One region of the Arthrobacter sp. UYP4 genome, then DNA from elsewhere that is predicted to be linked to it. Evidence: riboswitches for the same ligand, from Rfam matches in the RefSeq annotation. Region 1 holds a riboswitch; each other region holds the start of a gene.
What was found. Region 1 has a riboswitch for S-adenosylmethionine ahead of AC0Z9V_RS09545 (bifunctional o-acetylhomoserine/o-acetylserine sulfhydrylase). Riboswitches for the same ligand answer to the same signal wherever they lie in the genome.
Positions count from the first base shown of each region.

Region 2: another riboswitch for S-adenosylmethionine. It lies ahead of AC0Z9V_RS01095 (AmiS/UreI family transporter); the one in region 1 lies ahead of AC0Z9V_RS09545 (bifunctional o-acetylhomoserine/o-acetylserine sulfhydrylase).
Region 3: another riboswitch for S-adenosylmethionine. It lies ahead of AC0Z9V_RS11570 (LLM class flavin-dependent oxidoreductase); the one in region 1 lies ahead of AC0Z9V_RS09545 (bifunctional o-acetylhomoserine/o-acetylserine sulfhydrylase).
Region 4: another riboswitch for S-adenosylmethionine. It lies ahead of AC0Z9V_RS02335 (ABC transporter substrate-binding protein); the one in region 1 lies ahead of AC0Z9V_RS09545 (bifunctional o-acetylhomoserine/o-acetylserine sulfhydrylase).

Region 1 is NZ_JBXAVU010000002.1:150,628-154,608, reverse strand. Features, by position in the region: gene AC0Z9V_RS09560 (CPBP family intramembrane glutamic endopeptidase) at 1-195, shown strand, start outside; gene AC0Z9V_RS09555 (DUF1540 domain-containing protein) at 336-623, shown strand; gene AC0Z9V_RS09550 (VOC family protein) at 701-1,342, opposite strand; SAM riboswitch class IV at 1,486-1,602, shown strand; gene AC0Z9V_RS09545 (bifunctional o-acetylhomoserine/o-acetylserine sulfhydrylase) at 1,684-3,003, shown strand; gene metX (homoserine O-acetyltransferase MetX) at 3,010-3,981, shown strand, end outside.
Region 2 is NZ_JBXAVU010000001.1:239,425-243,405, forward strand. Features, by position in the region: gene AC0Z9V_RS01090 (acyl-CoA dehydrogenase family protein) at 1-1,240, opposite strand, end outside; gene AC0Z9V_RS01095 (AmiS/UreI family transporter) at 1,349-1,966, opposite strand; SAM riboswitch class IV at 2,006-2,117, opposite strand; gene pdxS (pyridoxal 5'-phosphate synthase lyase subunit PdxS) at 2,367-3,281, shown strand; gene AC0Z9V_RS01105 (GNAT family N-acetyltransferase) at 3,541-3,981, opposite strand, start outside.
Region 3 is NZ_JBXAVU010000002.1:633,297-637,277, reverse strand. Features, by position in the region: gene AC0Z9V_RS11585 (GNAT family N-acetyltransferase) at 10-303, opposite strand; gene AC0Z9V_RS11580 (SpoIIAA family protein) at 504-881, opposite strand; gene AC0Z9V_RS11575 (SDR family NAD(P)-dependent oxidoreductase) at 1,009-1,767, shown strand; SAM riboswitch class IV at 1,982-2,095, shown strand; gene AC0Z9V_RS11570 (LLM class flavin-dependent oxidoreductase) at 2,131-3,519, shown strand; gene AC0Z9V_RS11565 (SDR family oxidoreductase) at 3,711-3,981, shown strand, end outside.
Region 4 is NZ_JBXAVU010000001.1:499,839-503,819, reverse strand. Features, by position in the region: gene AC0Z9V_RS02335 (ABC transporter substrate-binding protein) at 1-1,328, opposite strand, end outside; SAM riboswitch class IV at 1,469-1,597, opposite strand; gene AC0Z9V_RS02330 (VOC family protein) at 1,747-2,172, opposite strand; gene AC0Z9V_RS02325 (DUF427 domain-containing protein) at 2,369-2,914, opposite strand; gene AC0Z9V_RS02320 (hypothetical protein) at 2,968-3,264, shown strand; gene AC0Z9V_RS02315 (pyridoxamine 5'-phosphate oxidase family protein) at 3,256-3,747, opposite strand.

The sequences.
Region 1 (3,981 bases):
CTGGTGAGGGGCAGCTACCACCTGTACCAGGGGTTCGGGCCCTTCCTCGGCAACGTGCTCATGGGCCTGCTGTTCGCCTGGTTCTACACGCGCAGCCGTCGGGTGATGCCGCTCGTCCTGGCACACGCGCTCATCGACATCACGGGTTTCGTCGGATTCACCCTGCTCGGTCCCGCCATCGGGATCGGCGGGTGACCGCCTGAGCGAAGCCTTACCTTCGGTCATTGCGCACGCCGATCATGACTAAATTATCCGGTGGACGCGGTGTTACCGTGAGTCCGTTCAGCGAAGCGGCGGCCCCGATCGGGGCCTCACCGGACCAGCCAGGAGGAATCATGAGCGTCGTCACCAGTGTCTCTGAATGCAGCGTCCACAACTGCTCCTTCAACCACGACGGCTGCACCGCCGTCGCCATCACCGTGTCGGGCAGCGAGGAACACGCGTCCTGCGCCACGTTCATCGACACGTCCATCAGCGGCGGGCTGCCCAAGATGCTCGCGCACGTCGGAGCGTGCCAGCGATCCGAGTGCAGCTACAACCACGACCTGCTGTGCAGCGCCCCGGCCGTCAAGGTGGGCCCCGGCGCCGAGGCCGCGGACTGCCTGACCTACACCCACGCCTGATCACTCCTCACCACAGCAGCGACACAGCAGAAGGGACCGGACATCATGTCCGGTCCCTTCTGCGTCCGCGGCGGAGGTCAGATCTCGATGCGGCCGTCGGCGGTCTCGAAGGTCACGGACATGATGCCCGGGGTGCCGTTGGGTGCGATCCACTGGACCTGGACGCCGTCGAGGGTCTCCTCGACCTCCGTGCCGAGCCATTCCGTGACGCGCTCGGACGAGCCGGCGATCGTGAGGCAGTCCAGCTTGACCGTCGCAGGACGGGCCTTCGACGGGTGCAGGGACTCGGTGCCCTCGTCCCAGCGGAGCAGATAGGGCACCTGCGGATCCGCGATGAGGCCCTTGATGCCGATCTGCTGCCAGGTCAGCTCCTGGCCGTCCGGGAACTTGCGGTTGCCGGGAACCGCACCGCGGCCGAGCCGCTCCTCGAAGGGTCCCAGGTCGTCGACGGCGACGCACCAGCCCATCCAGCCTCCACCGGCCTCGGAACGCGCCCGCACGGCCTGGCCGAACGGCGCCTTGTCCGACGCGGGGTGGTTGAGGACCTCGACGACCTCCAGGTACTGGCCGTTGACCAGCGGGAAGATCATGTTGCGGGTGCCGAAGCGGGGGTGCACACCGCCCTTCACCGGTTCCATGCCGAGCCTGGCCGAGATCCGGTCGGCGGTCGCAGCAAGTCCATCGGGTTCGCAGGCATAAGAGACGTGGTCCAGGCGCATGCCGATATTTTGGCACTAAGTGATCTGCGTCTCGACTAAGGCTTGCCTTACCCGTTCGACCGACCGCAGAAGGGGGTGAGCCGCTCCTTCACGGAGGGTCACACGGGTTGCCGGATGCGCCCCGATGGGCTTTCATGAATGCAGGTCATGAGTGCCAGCACGAAGCCCCGGCTTGCTGGCCGGCAACCCTCCAACCGCGGTGGGGTGCCCCGGGTGAAGACCAGGTTCGGCGCCACACCGGCGTCGTGCAAGCGCGGGCTCCTGCGGGCCCGGTCTCCTGGAACGGTGTCCACCGACGGGAGCATCGGAACCCGGCGGAGCCCCTTCCTACAGGGAGCACCATGTCCGACGATTGGTCCTTCGAGACACGCCAGATCCACGCCGGCCAGGTGCCGGACACCGCCACGGGAGCGCGTGCGCTGCCCATCTACCAGACGTCGTCATTCGTCTTCCCGAGTGCCGAGAGCGCCGCGAACCGGTTCTCGCTGACGGAACTCGCGCCCATCTACACGCGCATCGGCAATCCCACGCAGGAAGCGGTGGAGACGCGGATCGCGAGCCTCGAGGGCGGCGTCGGCGCGCTGCTCCTGGCCTCCGGCCAGGCGGCGGAGACCTTCGCGGTGCTGAACATCGCCGAGGCGGGTGACCACATCGTGGCGAGCCCGAGCCTCTACGGCGGCACGTACAACCTCTTCAAGCACACGCTGAAGAGGTTCGGCATCGAGACCACCTTCGTCGAGGACCCCGACGACCTCGAGCAGTGGCGCGACGCCGTCCGGCCGAACACCAAGCTCTTCTTCGGGGAAGTCGTGTCCAACCCCCGGCAGGACGTCCTCGACATCGAGGGCATCAGCGCGGTCGCGCACGAGAGCGGGATCCCCCTGATCGTGGACAACACGCTGTCCACGCCGTACCTGATCCGGCCCATCGAGTGGGGTGCGGACATCGTGGTGCACTCCGCGACGAAGTACCTCGGGGGCCATGGCAATGCCATCGCCGGGGTCATCGTCGATTCGGGGAACTTCGACTTCGCCCAGTACCCCGAGCGCTTTCCGGGCTTCAACACCCCGGACGAGAGCTACCACGGACTCGTCTACGCACGGGACCTCGGTGTCGGCAGCGCCCTCGGCGCCAACCTCGCCTACATCCTCAAGGCCCGCGTCCAGTTGCTGCGCGACCTCGGCTCGTCCGTGTCGCCGTTCAACGCCTTCCTCATCGCGCAGGGTCTGGAGACCCTCAGCCTGCGCGTGGAGCGCCACGTGCAGAACGCCCAGGCCGTCGCCGAGTGGCTCGAGGGGCACGACGACGTCGAGCGCGTCTCCTATGCGGGCCTCGCCTCGAGTCCCTGGTACGAGCGCGGCAGGAAGTACGGGCGGAACAACGGCACGGGCGCGATCGTCAGCTTCGACATCGTCGGGGGACTCGAGGCCGGCAAGCGCTTCGTCGACGGGCTGGAACTCCACTCGCACGTCGCGAACGTGGGCGATGTGCGCTCGCTCGTGATCCACCCGGCGTCCACGACCCACAGCCAGCTGGGGGCTGAGGCGCAGCTGACCGCCGGAGTGCGCCCGGGCCTCGTGCGCCTCTCCGTGGGCCTCGAGAACATCACCGACATCCTCGCCGACCTCGACGCGGGCTTCCGCGCCGCCAAAGGAGCCTAGCCCTTCGTGACGACCTACCCTCCTGCTCCGCTGCACCCCGGGATCGACGGCGCACGCCCTCCGGGGGACGGGCTCCTGCGCATCGCGCCGATCGGTCCGCTGGCCCTGGAGACGGGCGGCACGCTGCCGGACGTGCAGCTCGCCTTCGAGACCTGGGGCCGGCTGAACCGGGACGGGTCGAACGCCGTGCTCGTGCAGCATGCCCTGACCGGCAGCTCGCACGTGGCACGCGGCGACTCGGAGGAGGAGGGCTGGTGGGATTCGCTCGTGGGTCCCGGCCGCACGGTGGACACCGACCGGTACTTCGTGGTGTCGATCAACATGCTGGGAGGCTGCTACGGCTCGACGGGGCCGGCCAGCCTCGCGCCCGACGGGACGCCGTGGGGCTCGCGCTTCCCCCTGATCACCATCCGGGACTCCGTCCGGGCCGAGGCCCTGCTGGCCGACCGGCTCGGCATCGATCGGTGGCACTCGGTCCTCGGCGGCTCGATGGGCGGGGCGCGCGCCCTGGAATGGGCACTCATGTATCCGCAGCGCGTTCAGCGGTGCGCCGTCATCGCCTGCACCGCCGCCAGTTCGGCCGAACAGATAGCGTTCGCCCAGGCCCAGGTGCAGGCGATCCGGCTCGATCCCGCCTACCGCCGCGGCGACTACTACGACGGTGCCCGTCCGGAGGCGGGCCTCGGCATCGCCCGGCGGATCGCGCACATCACCTACCGCTCGGAACACGAGCTGGAGGCGCGCTTCGGTCGCGCGGAGCAGGACACCGAACAGCCGTTCGGCGCCGTCCTGCCCGCCGACCGCGGTCGCTACCAGGTGGAGAGCTACCTCGACCACCAGGCGGACAAGCTCGTGGGCCGGTTCGACGCCAACAGCTACGTGATCCTGACCGAGGCACTGATGAGCCATGACGCGGCGCGCGACCGCGGCACGCTCGACGACGCCCTGGGCACCGCGACGGCGGAGTTCTTCGTCGCG
Region 2 (3,981 bases), on a different contig from region 1:
CTGCGCCCGGCGCCGCACCGATGGACCACACGCGGGGAGGCACGGTCCCGTTGACGGAGTGGTCGCCGACGATCCTCGCCTTGAACACCCATGGGTTGTGGTTGGCCGCGGTGCGGGCGTTCCGCCAGTGCCGGTCGAAGTTCTTCGACGTGCTGACGCCGGACGCGGCCAGCGCATTGAAGACGTCGGACGTGGCGCGGGTGGCGAGCGCCGACAGGACCACCTGCGCCTTGGCCGTCTCGAGTTCGGCGACGTCGTTCCGGCGCTCGTCCTCGACCTCGTCGGCCAGGAACGCGCCCTCGTAGGCGTGCTGCAGGGCCCGGGCGGCCCGCTCCACGGTGGCATCCGCGGCGTAGGCGGCGGCGGAGACCTCGCCGATGACCTGGAGGATCTGTGGATCGGCAGCGAACGACGGCGCATTCCCGTGGCTGAAGATCCTCGTGCGGTTCCGTACCTCTCGCGCCACGTCCCGCTCGGCCGCGGTGATGCTGCCCGCGAGGACGGCCAGCAGCACCGCCTGGTAGAAGGCCGTCTGGTACTTGAACCGGGTGTCGAAGTCGATGACGTTCCCGGCCTCGACGCGGGCGCGGTCGAAGGTGGACGTACCCGAGCCGGTGGTCTGCTGGCCGAAGCCGTCCCAGTCGTCCCCGTGCGTGACGCCCTCCTGGTGCGTGCTGACCACCGCGATGACCTTGACACCGTTGTCCGTCCGCTGGGCGAACGTGTCGATCCAGTCCGCGAAGATGCTGCCGGTCGAGTAGTACTTCGTGCCGCTGATGCGGAAGTCGCCGTGGGTGCTGCCCGGGTCCGGGCTCACCTTGGTGATCACGTCACCGATGGTGACGGTGCCGACCTCCGTCCAGGAGTTGCCCACGATCTCGCCGTCCACGAAGCGCTGGAGCCATACGTCGCGCTGGGGACCGGCGGACACGAGGCGGTCCTCCACGAACGCGAAGTGGGCGCGCAGCGCCTGGGGGATGTTCGAATCGGCGGCGGCCAGTTCGGTGAGGAGGCGGAACAGCTGCGGGAGCGAGGCGCCGAACCCGCCGGCGGCGACCGGTACCCGCAGTGCCCCGAATCCGGCGTCGATCAGGGCGCGGATCTCCTGCCGGGGGAGCTCGTGCTCCTGTTCGCGGCGCGATGCGCCGTCCGCGATGCGTGCGAAGAGGGGTCGGAAGCGGGCCGCGAGGAGTTCGTAGTCGGCGTCCGCGGTGGGATGGGTGTGCGTCAGGGTGGTCATGGTGGGCCTTCCGATCGGGCTGGGAGTGGGGCTGGGAGTGGGGCTGGGAGTGGGGCTTGGAGTGGGGCTGGGAGGAGAGGTGGCAGGACGGGGGCGGGGGCGAGGAGATCAGGCGTGGACGGCGACCCGGGGGACGGCCGCCCTCGCCTCACGGGAACCGGCGACGCCGGCGCCGACGAACAGTGCGCCGATGACGGCCGCGGCGGCGACGGCGGAGGCTCCGCCGGCCGGCCAGGCCCCGTTGAGGCCGAGGACGGCGGGGATCACGGTGCTGACGGTGCCGACCAGGATCGCGCTCCAGCCGGTGACCCGGGTAAGGCGGACGGCGTCGAGGGCGAGGATCAGGAAGAACAGACCCCACAGCACCGCCCACGCGAGCCAGAGCACCGAGCCGAGCGGGTCGGTGTCCAGCGACGTGGCCGCGAAGACGACGGCGAGCACGGCGACGAGCCCGCAGAACCAGCCGACGCCGGCGGAGCCCAGACCCGCGACGGAGCCGAGACCCACGTACAGGTAGGTGAGCCCGAAGAGGAAGATCCCGCTCGCCGTGCTGAACGCGGCTGGATCCGGCGCCCCGGTCGCTGCGACGACCGTGGCGAGGACGAGCTGGAGCACACCGACCGCGAGATTGAGGAATCCCGCGTCCAGTGGCGGGACCCGGCCGAGGAGGCCGAGTCCGTTGATCAGAAGGGCTGCTCCCGAGAGCAGCAGGCAGATGTACGACATGGATGTCCCATCGACGGGACGCGGAACCGCTGGAGGTCCGCGCCGTGCTTGCCCCGCGCTGATGCACGGGGCCGGATCTTCACCTGGGGCACCCCGCCACGGAGGGGGTTGCCGTCCGACGAGCCAGGGCTTCGCGTCGGAACTCTTGATCTGTGGCTCCGAGCGTAGGCGGCATATCGTCCGCTTTCCAGCAGGAAGACGCGGCATTCCGCCGCGTGACGCCGTGTGACGCTGCCGGATCGCTGCCGGATCGCTGTCGGATCGCTGACGTGCGCGGTCCCGCGCCGGGGTCCGGAGCCCGCGGGAACGGCCGGGACCGGGGCGGCGGCCGCGACCGGAAGGGCGTCCTGCGGCGGCGTATCATGAAGGGTCAGCTTTTATCTACCTTTAGGGGCAAGTCGTGTCCACCGTTGAAGACAATTCGGCAACCACAGCACAGACCGGCGGCAACCGGGTCAAGCGCGGGATGGCCGAAATGCTCAAGGGCGGCGTCATCATGGATGTCGTCACAGCAGAGCAGGCCCGCATCGCCGAAGACGCCGGTGCGGTAGCGGTCATGGCGCTCGAACGGGTTCCCGCGGACATCCGCGCCCAGGGCGGCGTGTCCCGCATGAGCGATCCCGACATGATCGACAGCATCATCGAGGCTGTCTCCATCCCGGTCATGGCCAAGGCCCGGATCGGCCACTTCGTGGAGGCGCAGGTCCTGCAGTCCCTCGGGGTCGACTACATCGACGAGTCCGAGGTCCTCACGCCCGCCGACTACGCGAACCACATCGACAAGTGGAAGTTCACCGTCCCCTTCGTCTGCGGTGCGACCAACCTCGGTGAGGCACTGCGGCGCATCACCGAGGGCGCTGCGATGATCCGCTCGAAGGGCGAGGCCGGCACCGGCGACGTCTCGAACGCCACGATGCACATGCGCACCATCCGCGCGGAGCTCAACCGCCTCTCCTCCATGGCCGAGGACGAGCTGTACGTCGCCGCGAAGGAACTCCAGGCGCCCTACGAGCTGGTGAAGGAGGTCGCCTCCGCCGGTCGACTCCCCGTGGTCCTCTTCACCGCCGGCGGCATCGCGACCCCGGCGGACGCGGCCATGATGATGCAGCTCGGCGCGGACGGCGTCTTCGTCGGCTCCGGCATCTTCAAGTCGGGCAACCCGGCCGAACGCGCCAACGCGATTGTCCAGGCGACCACGTTCCACGACGATCCGGACATGATCGCCAAGGTCTCGCGCGGTCTGGGCGAGGCCATGGTCGGCATCAACGTCGACGAGATCCCGCAGCCGCACCGCCTCGCCGAGCGCGGCTGGTAGCAGCACAGCACGGGCAGTGCAGAGGACCGCGGCCGGCAGGCCGCGGTCCTCTGCCGTTTCCCGCGGAGGCGGCGACGGCGTCAGTGCCTCGCGGGGCCTCGCGGTCCCCGAGGAGGTCCCCGAGGATGTCCTCGGCCGTCGCCCCGAACGCCCGGGCGCGGTCCCGCCGGGACCGGGCCCACGCACCTCCGACATCACCGTCGGCGGTGGAGGGGGACGCGGCTCGGCTGTCATGCGTCCACCGTCGGGCCGCAGCCGGTCAGAGGTGCAGCGCGTAGGTCCTGCCGCGTCCGAGCAGTGTGAAGCCCCGCTTCGAGAAGAACTCGTAGCCCTGCGGTGTGGCGTTGACGGCGAGGTCCACCGCACCGGCCTGCAGTGCGGCCCGCGCCGTGGCGCTCAGCAGGGCCGTGGCGAGCCCGCGCCGCTGGTGGTCCGGGAGCACCTCGAGGTTGTGGACACCGCCGAGGCGTCGCAGGCCCGTGACGCCGGACGGGTAGAACGAGTACGCGGCTCCGGAGATGCTGCCGCCTTCCCCACTCCGGGTCACGGCATGCCACGCCTGCCGCGGCTGGGAGCGGACCACCCGCAGCTCCTGTTCCAGCGGACCCGAGTAGTCGGGTACATCGGTGGCGAGGACGGCGTCGTCGTCCCCGGGCACGACCACGGCGGCCGCGGGTGCTGCCATCCACCAGGGCTGCCA
Region 3 (3,981 bases), 480 kb from region 1:
TCCGGGGGGTCAGCCGACGAGGTCCTGGTACTCGGGATGGTCGGCGATGAAGGCCGCGACGAACTCGCACCTCGGCACCACCGTGAGGTGCTGGGTGCGGGCGTCGTCGAGCGCGTACCGGACCAGGGTGCTGCCCACTCCGTGGCCCTCGACGTCCTCGTCCACGACGGTGTGCGTGAAGACGATGGTGTCGCCGGAGCGTTCGTAGACGGCGACGCCCGCCGGTTCCCCGTCGAGGCTCGCCGTGTAGCGGCTCTCGTCCTCGTTGTTGCTGACCTGGATCTCGTTGTTTCCGGTACTCATGTTTGTCACTGTGGCACCCGGCCTGCAGGGCGGTCAACGCCCAGGGGTGCGTTGTGCCGCCCGGCGCAGCACGCGCGCGACACCGCTGTCCATGGCTGCCGTTCCGCGATGTGGGAAGGATGTCCTGCGACGGATCCGGACGCCGTCGTGCCGTGGCGCTGCGCGCCCGTCGTGCCGTGGCGCTGCGCGCCCGTCGTGTCCTAGTCGCGTGGGGCCGGCGTGAGACCCTGCCGGACGGAGCTTCCGTTGAGCAGCCAGGCGACGGCGTCCGCCTCGGAGGTGAAGAAGCGCGTGTCGGTGGGGGAGCGGTGGGAGAAGCCGGACATCACCTCGTCGACGGCGTCCTCACCCACGAGTGCCACTCGCGAGAAGCCGCGGTAGGCGGCCATGCCGACGCGTGCCTCGGGGGTGATGCCGGTGATGCCGTGCATGTGCACCAGCAGCGGCAGTGTTGCCGGGCCGTGGAACTCGGCCAGGGCGCGAGCGGCGGCAACAGCGTGAGGATGGGTGATCTCGACACCGCGCCTCCACCGCAGCCACAGGATCCCCTTGTCGAGGTGGGCGCTGAATGGGTCCATCGTGGTCCTTACCGGAGGAACAGGGGCAATGGTGTGTCAGCGTAGCAAGGTGCACCCCCGAAGTCGGCTGCGCGTCCACGGTATGGTTCTCGTTCCGGGCCTCTGGGTAGCAGGTAGCGTCTCGTTCATGACACTGAGCATTCTGGTGACGGGAGCAAGTCGCGGTATCGGTGCGGCGATCGCCCACGAGCTCGCCGGCCGGGGACATCGCATCTGCGTGCACGCCGGTCGCGATCTGCAGGCCGCCGAGGCCGTCCGGGAGGCGTTGCCGGGTACGGGACACGCCGTCGGGATCGGGGACGTCGCCGATCCCGAGGCGTGCAGGCAGCTCGTCGATGCTGCCACCCGGGACCTCGGCGGGATCGATGTGCTCGTGAACAATGCGGGCATCTTCGAGGCGCATCCTGTCGACACGGTGTCCTTCGAGGACTGGCAGCGAGCATGGCGCCGGACGCTCGACGTCAATCTGGTGGGGCCGGCGAACCTGGCCTGGCTGGTGGCGCGCCGGCTGCTCGACCGGCCGTCGGGGCCGAACGGCGGACGGCTCATCAGTGTCGGATCTCGAGGCGCCTACCGTGGTGAGCCCGCCACGCCGGCCTACGGTGCGAGCAAGGCGGCCCTGCACTCGATGACGCAGTCCCTCGCCGTCGCGCTCGCACCGCACGGCATCCTCGCTGCAGCGGTGGCGCCCGGCTTCGTCGAGACGGACATGGGACGGACCGTGCTCGACGGCCCCGGGGGAGATGCCGTGCGTGCCCAGAGTCCGTTCGATCGCGTGGCGACCCCGGAGGAGGTGGCGCAGGCCGTGGCCTGGCTCGCCACCGATGCGCCGCTGTGGGTCAGCGGCACCGTCGTGGATGCCAACGGGGCGTCCTACCTGCGCTGACATCGCGCTGCGTGGAATCGCGGGTTTCGAGCGTCGAGCCAGGGACCGCGATCCGGGACCGGGGACAGCTGTGCGAGGCCCACCCTGACGAAACGACGGCGCACGGTTCCGACGCCGGGTTCCACCGTGCGCCAGGAAAGGCATGCTGATCGTGACGCTCTGTGACAGGTGCGTCTGGACGGTGATGCAGGCGGGCCTCTACGCTCGTCAGCAGAATCAAGAGTTCCAACGCAAAACCCTGGTTTGTTGGACGGCAACCCTCTCGCTGTAGTGGGGTGCCCCAGGTGAGGATTCGGCCCGGGCTGCACCAGCCGGGCAAGTATGGCGCTTCCCCACGGCAGTGCCCCGACGTGAGGACCTCCCATGCCCGCATCACCGCGCCGTATCCGCTTCAACGCCTTCGACATGAACTGCGTGGGCCACCAGTCACCCGGTCTCTGGCGCCATCCGGAGGACCAGTCGTGGCGCTACAAGGACCTGCGCTACTGGGCCGATCTGGCGAAGACGCTGGAGAAGGGCCTGTTCGACGGCATCTTCATCGCCGACGTCCTCGGCACCTACGACGTCTACGGCGGATCCAACGAAGCGACCCTGCGGCAGGGTACGCAGACCCCGGTCAACGATCCGTTCCTGCTCGTGTCCGCCATGGCACTCGTCACCGAACACCTCGGGTTCGGCGTCACCGCCGGCACCGCCTACGAGCACCCGTATCCGTTCGCGCGCAGGCTCTCCACGCTGGACCACCTCACCAACGGCAGGGTCGGCTGGAACGTGGTGACCGGTTATCTGCCCTCCGCCGCGCGCAACATGGGCAACGAGGACCAGCTCGAGCACGACGAGCGCTACAACCACGCGGATGAATACCTCGAGGTCCTCTACAAGCTGCTCGAGGGATCCTGGGAGGACGACGCCGTCGTGCGTGACCGCGAAACCGGTGTGTTCACGGACCCGGCCAAGGTGCACGACATCAACCACGACGGCACCTACTTCACCGTCCCGGGCATCCACCTCAGCGAGCCCTCGCCGCAGCGCACCCCCGTCATCTTCCAAGCCGGAGCGTCCTCGCGAGGGATCGCCTTCGCGGCAGGCAACGCCGAGGCGGTCTTCGTGGGTGCACCGACCAAGGAGATCCTGAAGGACGTGGTGAAGAAGATCCGCGACGCCGTCGAGGCCGAGGGTCGCGACCGCTACTCGGTGCGGATCTACACGCTGCTCACCGTGATCACGGACGAGACGGAGGAGAAGGCCCAGGCGAAGCACGCCGAATACCAGAAGTACGTCAGCTACGAGGGAGCGCTCGTGCTCGTCTCCGGCTGGTTCGGTGTGGACCTGTCCGTCTACGGCCCCGACGAACCGCTCGGCGCCGTGAAGTCGAACGCCATCCACTCCGCTGTGGCCACCTTCCAGAAGGTGAACGACGACGGCGCGCCGTGGACCGTGCGGGACATCGCCGAGTGGGCGGGAATCGGTGGACTGGGTCCGAGGATCGTGGGGTCGGGCAAGCAGGTCGCGGACGAGCTCCAGGCGTGGGTGGAGGAGACCGACGTGGACGGATTCAACCTCGCATACGCGATCACACCCGGATCCTTCGAGGACGTCATCACGTATGTGGTCCCGGAGCTGCAGAAGCGCGGAGCGTATCCGACGGAATATGCCGAGGGGACGCTGCGCCAGAAGCTGTTCGGCAAGGGCGACCGGTTGCCTGAGGAGCACCGCGGCGCGAGCTTCCGCCTTCAGCCCGTCCGTCCCTGACGCATCGCGTACTGGCCTTCCGGGTTCGTTCTTCGACTGAGTAGAAGCTGGCCCGGCATCTGCCCGGCATGTCGGGCGGCAGCGGGGAATAGGCGTGCGCTGGGGGCTGAACACCTTCGAATGGGTGGCCAGCCCCCACGACCGGGGACTAGCGTCGGAACCAAGACATCCGACGACCAGAAGGAGTTCCCATGTCACGCGTAGCCATCATCGGTGGGCACGGAAAAGTAGCGCTGCACCTCACGAAGATCCTCACGGGCCAGGGTCATCAGGTCAGTTCGATCTTCCGCACCCAGGACCATGCTTCCGACGTCGAGCAGGCGGGCGGCACGCCCGTGGTGGCCGACGTGTCCGAGCTGTCGGTGGCGCAGATGGCCGACGTCTTCCGCGGGCACGACGCCGTCGTGTGGTCTGCCGGTGCCGGTGGCAGCAGCCCCGAGGCCACGTACGCCGTGGACCGGG
Region 4 (3,981 bases), on a different contig from region 1:
TCGTAGTCACCGGCGTAGCGCAATTCGCTGAGCTGCGCCTGCGGCAGCTGGATGATCTGGAGGTCGAAGCCGACCTTGCGGGCCTCGCCCTGCAGTTGGACCAGCAGGGGACTCGGCGTCGAGCTCTCCACCGTCGGTACCTCGACGACCAGCCGTCGGCCGTCCTTCGTGCGGAAGCCCTCGCCGTCGCGCTCGGACCAGCCTGCGTCGTCGAGCAGCTGGTTCGCGCGCTCGGGATCGTGGGTGAGCGTCCCCTCGACGGTCGGGTCGTAGTACTTGCTCTCCTTCGAGAGGAACCCGTCGATCGGCGTGTAGGTGCCGAAGCCCAGGCTCTCGGTGACCGCAGCGGTGTCCACGGCGGCGGCGAAGGCCTGGCGGACGGCGAGGTCGTCGAACGGCGCGCGGCTGAGGTTGAAGCTCAGCACGTAGGGGCTGCCGGTGCGGGGGAGGTTCTCGTAGGTGAAGTTCGGGTCTGCCTGGACAGCCGCCGCGTTCTGGGGCGCGAGGTTCTCGGTCAGGTCGTACTGCCCGGAGACGAGGGACTGGTGCCGGATCACCGGCTCGCCGACGAGGGTCACCTCGACGCCGTCGAGATATGCCTCGCCGTCACCCTCGAGCCACTCCGGCGCCCAGTCGTAGCCCTCGCGCTTCGTGTAGGTGATGCTCTGGCCCGGCTGGTAGTCCGCGACGGTGAAGGGGCCGGTCCCGATCGGCTGCTGGCACAGGGTCTCGGGAGCCTCCGCGATGGCCTTGCCCGAGTTCATCCCGAGCCAGGACTGCGCGAGGGTGTAGAGGAACGGGGTGTAGGGGTATTCGAGGTGGGCCTCGAAGGTGTACTCGTCCAGGACCGTGCCGTCCACGTAGGGGGCGATGTACGCGGCGGCGAGCGGTGACTTCGTCGCGGGGTCCCGCATGTGCTCGAAGTTCTGGCCGAGGACCTCCGCGTTCCACGGCGAGCCGTCGCTGAAGGTGACGCCCTCCTTGAGGTGGAAGGTGTAGGTCCTGCCGTCCTCCGAGATGTCCCATGATTCCGCGAGGTAGGGCGCGATGTCCCCGTTCTCGTCCAGCGTCACCACGTTGTCGTAGATCAGGCGTCCCAGGAACTGCTGCTGGGTCGCCGAGATGCCGTGGCCGTCCAGGCACCCCGGTTCGGCCGAGATCGACACGTCCAGGACCCCTCCGGACACGGGCTCACCGGCCGTCTCCGAGGTGGAGGCCGCCGGTCCGGCGCAGCCACTGACAAGGGCCACCAGGGCAACGGCCGATAACGTGGTGAGCCGGCGGACCGGCCGGTGATTCCGGGCAGGGGGAATTACGGATGCATTCATGGAGAATTCCTCTTGAGGGGTCCGGTGCCGCGCACGGCGGAATTCACCGGAAAAGGGGAGAAAGGAGCAACAGGATGCGCTGGACGCGCAGGGCCTGCTAGGGGAGGGGGAGGGCGTTACAGCTCACGGGAGTGCCTTTCGGTGTGCTCTTGCCCGCGCCGGACGGGCACTCACGTGCCATGGCGAAGGCCGCTTCGTCATCCGAACCACCCAGGAACATGGGGTTGGTGTGCGGTCCAGTCGGAGCTTTCCGACCGCATCTCTTGAAGCTGAATTCAATATAGGCAGGGAGACGGGCGGTCCTGCGAATAAGAAGAAATATGACCGGGACGTGCGATACCCGCGCATTGTCCCGTCGAATACCTGGCGGACAGGGAATACGACAGCAGGGGAGCCGGTGCCGCACCTGATTCCGGCATCAGCCGATGACGACGGCCCCGTCGTCGTCGATCCGCCAGCCGGGGTTGAAGGCGATCTCCCAGACGACGTCGTTCGGGTCCCGGACCAGGGCGTGGAAGATGCCCCCGAAGGAGCCGTCGCGGGGCTCCTTGAGGATGGTTCCGCCGGCGTCCGCCATCCTGGCCACCAGCCGGCGGACCTCGTCGGGGCTGCCGACATTGTGCGACAGCGTCATCCCGGACGGTCCGGGCGCCGCATCGAGCCCGACGTCCTGCGCGAACTTGTCGGATCGGAACAGCCCCAGGAGCAGACCGGGCGCCACCTGGTAGAAGATGATCTCCTCCGGGACGTCGAGCGCAGGGGACCAGCCCAATCCGCTGTAGAACGATCGCGCGGCGTCGAGGTCGCGGGTGGCGACCGTGACGAAGTGCAGTTGCTGGTCCATGGCGCGAGCATAGTCGGCACGGCCGGTGCCCTGGGCCTTTTCGGACAGGACCGGGGGGTGCGGAGACACTTGACGCCGCGGCAGGCCTGAGACCGCGACGGTTCTCGGCGGGGAAGCCCACGTCACCCCGGGTGCTCAGGTCACCGCCGACGCCACGTGCCGGCGTCGATCACCGCCCGTGACACGACCACCGATGTCACGACCACGGGGTGAGGGCACGTTCCTGCTGCTCGCCGTCGATGACGAGATCGAGCCGCTCGTCGAGGAACGCGACGTAGTCCTGCACCTCGGCCGCGTCACTCAGGGGGTGTTCGTACTGCCACGCGATGTCATCCACCCTCTTGTCTCCCAGCAGGGCGGAGTACCAGGTCGCGTAGCCCTTGTACGAGCACATGGACCGTGTCGAGCTGGGCTCGAGCGGCGCCACGACGTCCTCGACCGGAAGGTAGTACCGGGCGGGCAGGGTCGTCTCGAACAGCATCCGCGCCCGGGTGGTGTCGGCGAGGATGTGTCCGTCGAGCATCAGCTGCACGTGTCGGGAGGTGCCCCGGATGTCGATGCGGCCGTACGGGTCGTGCGGATGGCTGATGATCTCGTCGTCCTCCTCGAACCAGCTGTCGAAGTCGGCGAATGCGAGGATCACGTAGTCGTCGAGGCCGGGGTCGCGTGCGCGGAATCCGGACGCGACGGCCTCCGTTCCAGCGACGCGTATCCCCACCGGCTCGCCCGCGGTCGTGCGCACGTCGAAGGGGGATCCGCGGGTCCAACACGGGAATCGTCGACAGGTCGGGCAGCATGAATCCGACCGGACCGTTCTCGGGTGGCGGTGGGATGCGGGGCGAGATCTCGGCGCGGATGTCCTGGTACGGGACGGCGTACCCGGGCACGACCCTGCGCGGCTCCCACACGAGCATCGCGTGCGTCGTGTCCACGACGGTCTGTCCGCCGAGCGTGGCGCGGACGCGCTTCGCGGTCGGCTCGTATCTCAGCTTCTGGAGCAGTTGCCCCATCACGTCCCGCATGAGCACACCGGTAGCATCGGTGTCGTGGTTGGCCGGGGGTACGGGAGGGCTCGACATGCACTCACGGTAGACCTGCGTCGCCGCTGCCGATAGAGGCCGATGGCGGCGGCCGCAGCAGGCGCACCGGGACCGAGTACGGCGGATCGGGTGAGCGTCGGACAGGCTGCCCGTACCCGACAGCGACTAGTGGGTGGTGTGCAGGCGGCGCCCGCGCACATGGGCGGGCGGTCAGGGCGAAGAACAGGTCGCGCAGGCCGGGCGCCCACGGCTCCTCGGCTGCTGTACCCCACAACGTGGTGAGGAGTTCAGGATCTTCGACGCGGGCCGCCGGCCCGTTCACCAGGACGGTCCAACCGCTCTGCGTGGTCCTGTCCGTGGAATGGGTCTGGACTGCAGCGTGCTCCAGATGGCTGGTGGCGATGATGCCGTCGGCCCTGGTCCTGACGTACACGCGTTCATCGAGCACGAAGTAGTTGACGGGGAAGATATCCGCAGCCCCTCCCGGAAGAATCCCAGCCGCCCCGTCGACTGCGTGGTCGCCAACGCCCAGCATTGCGACGGCGTGAGTGCGTCCGCGGCATGCATCAGGGCCGAAAACCCCTGATGTGCCCTCCATCAGCCGGACCGGCGGCGGCATCCGCCCAGCACCCGACGAAATCACCTCTGAGCAGATCCCAGCATTCGTGAGCAGCACGAGCTTCCGTCCGTGCAGGTCCTGCGTCCATGGACCGGGAGTACGAAGCGGGCGCCACGCCGACCGGGGTCCGCCGACCCTGTTATCGTCCAA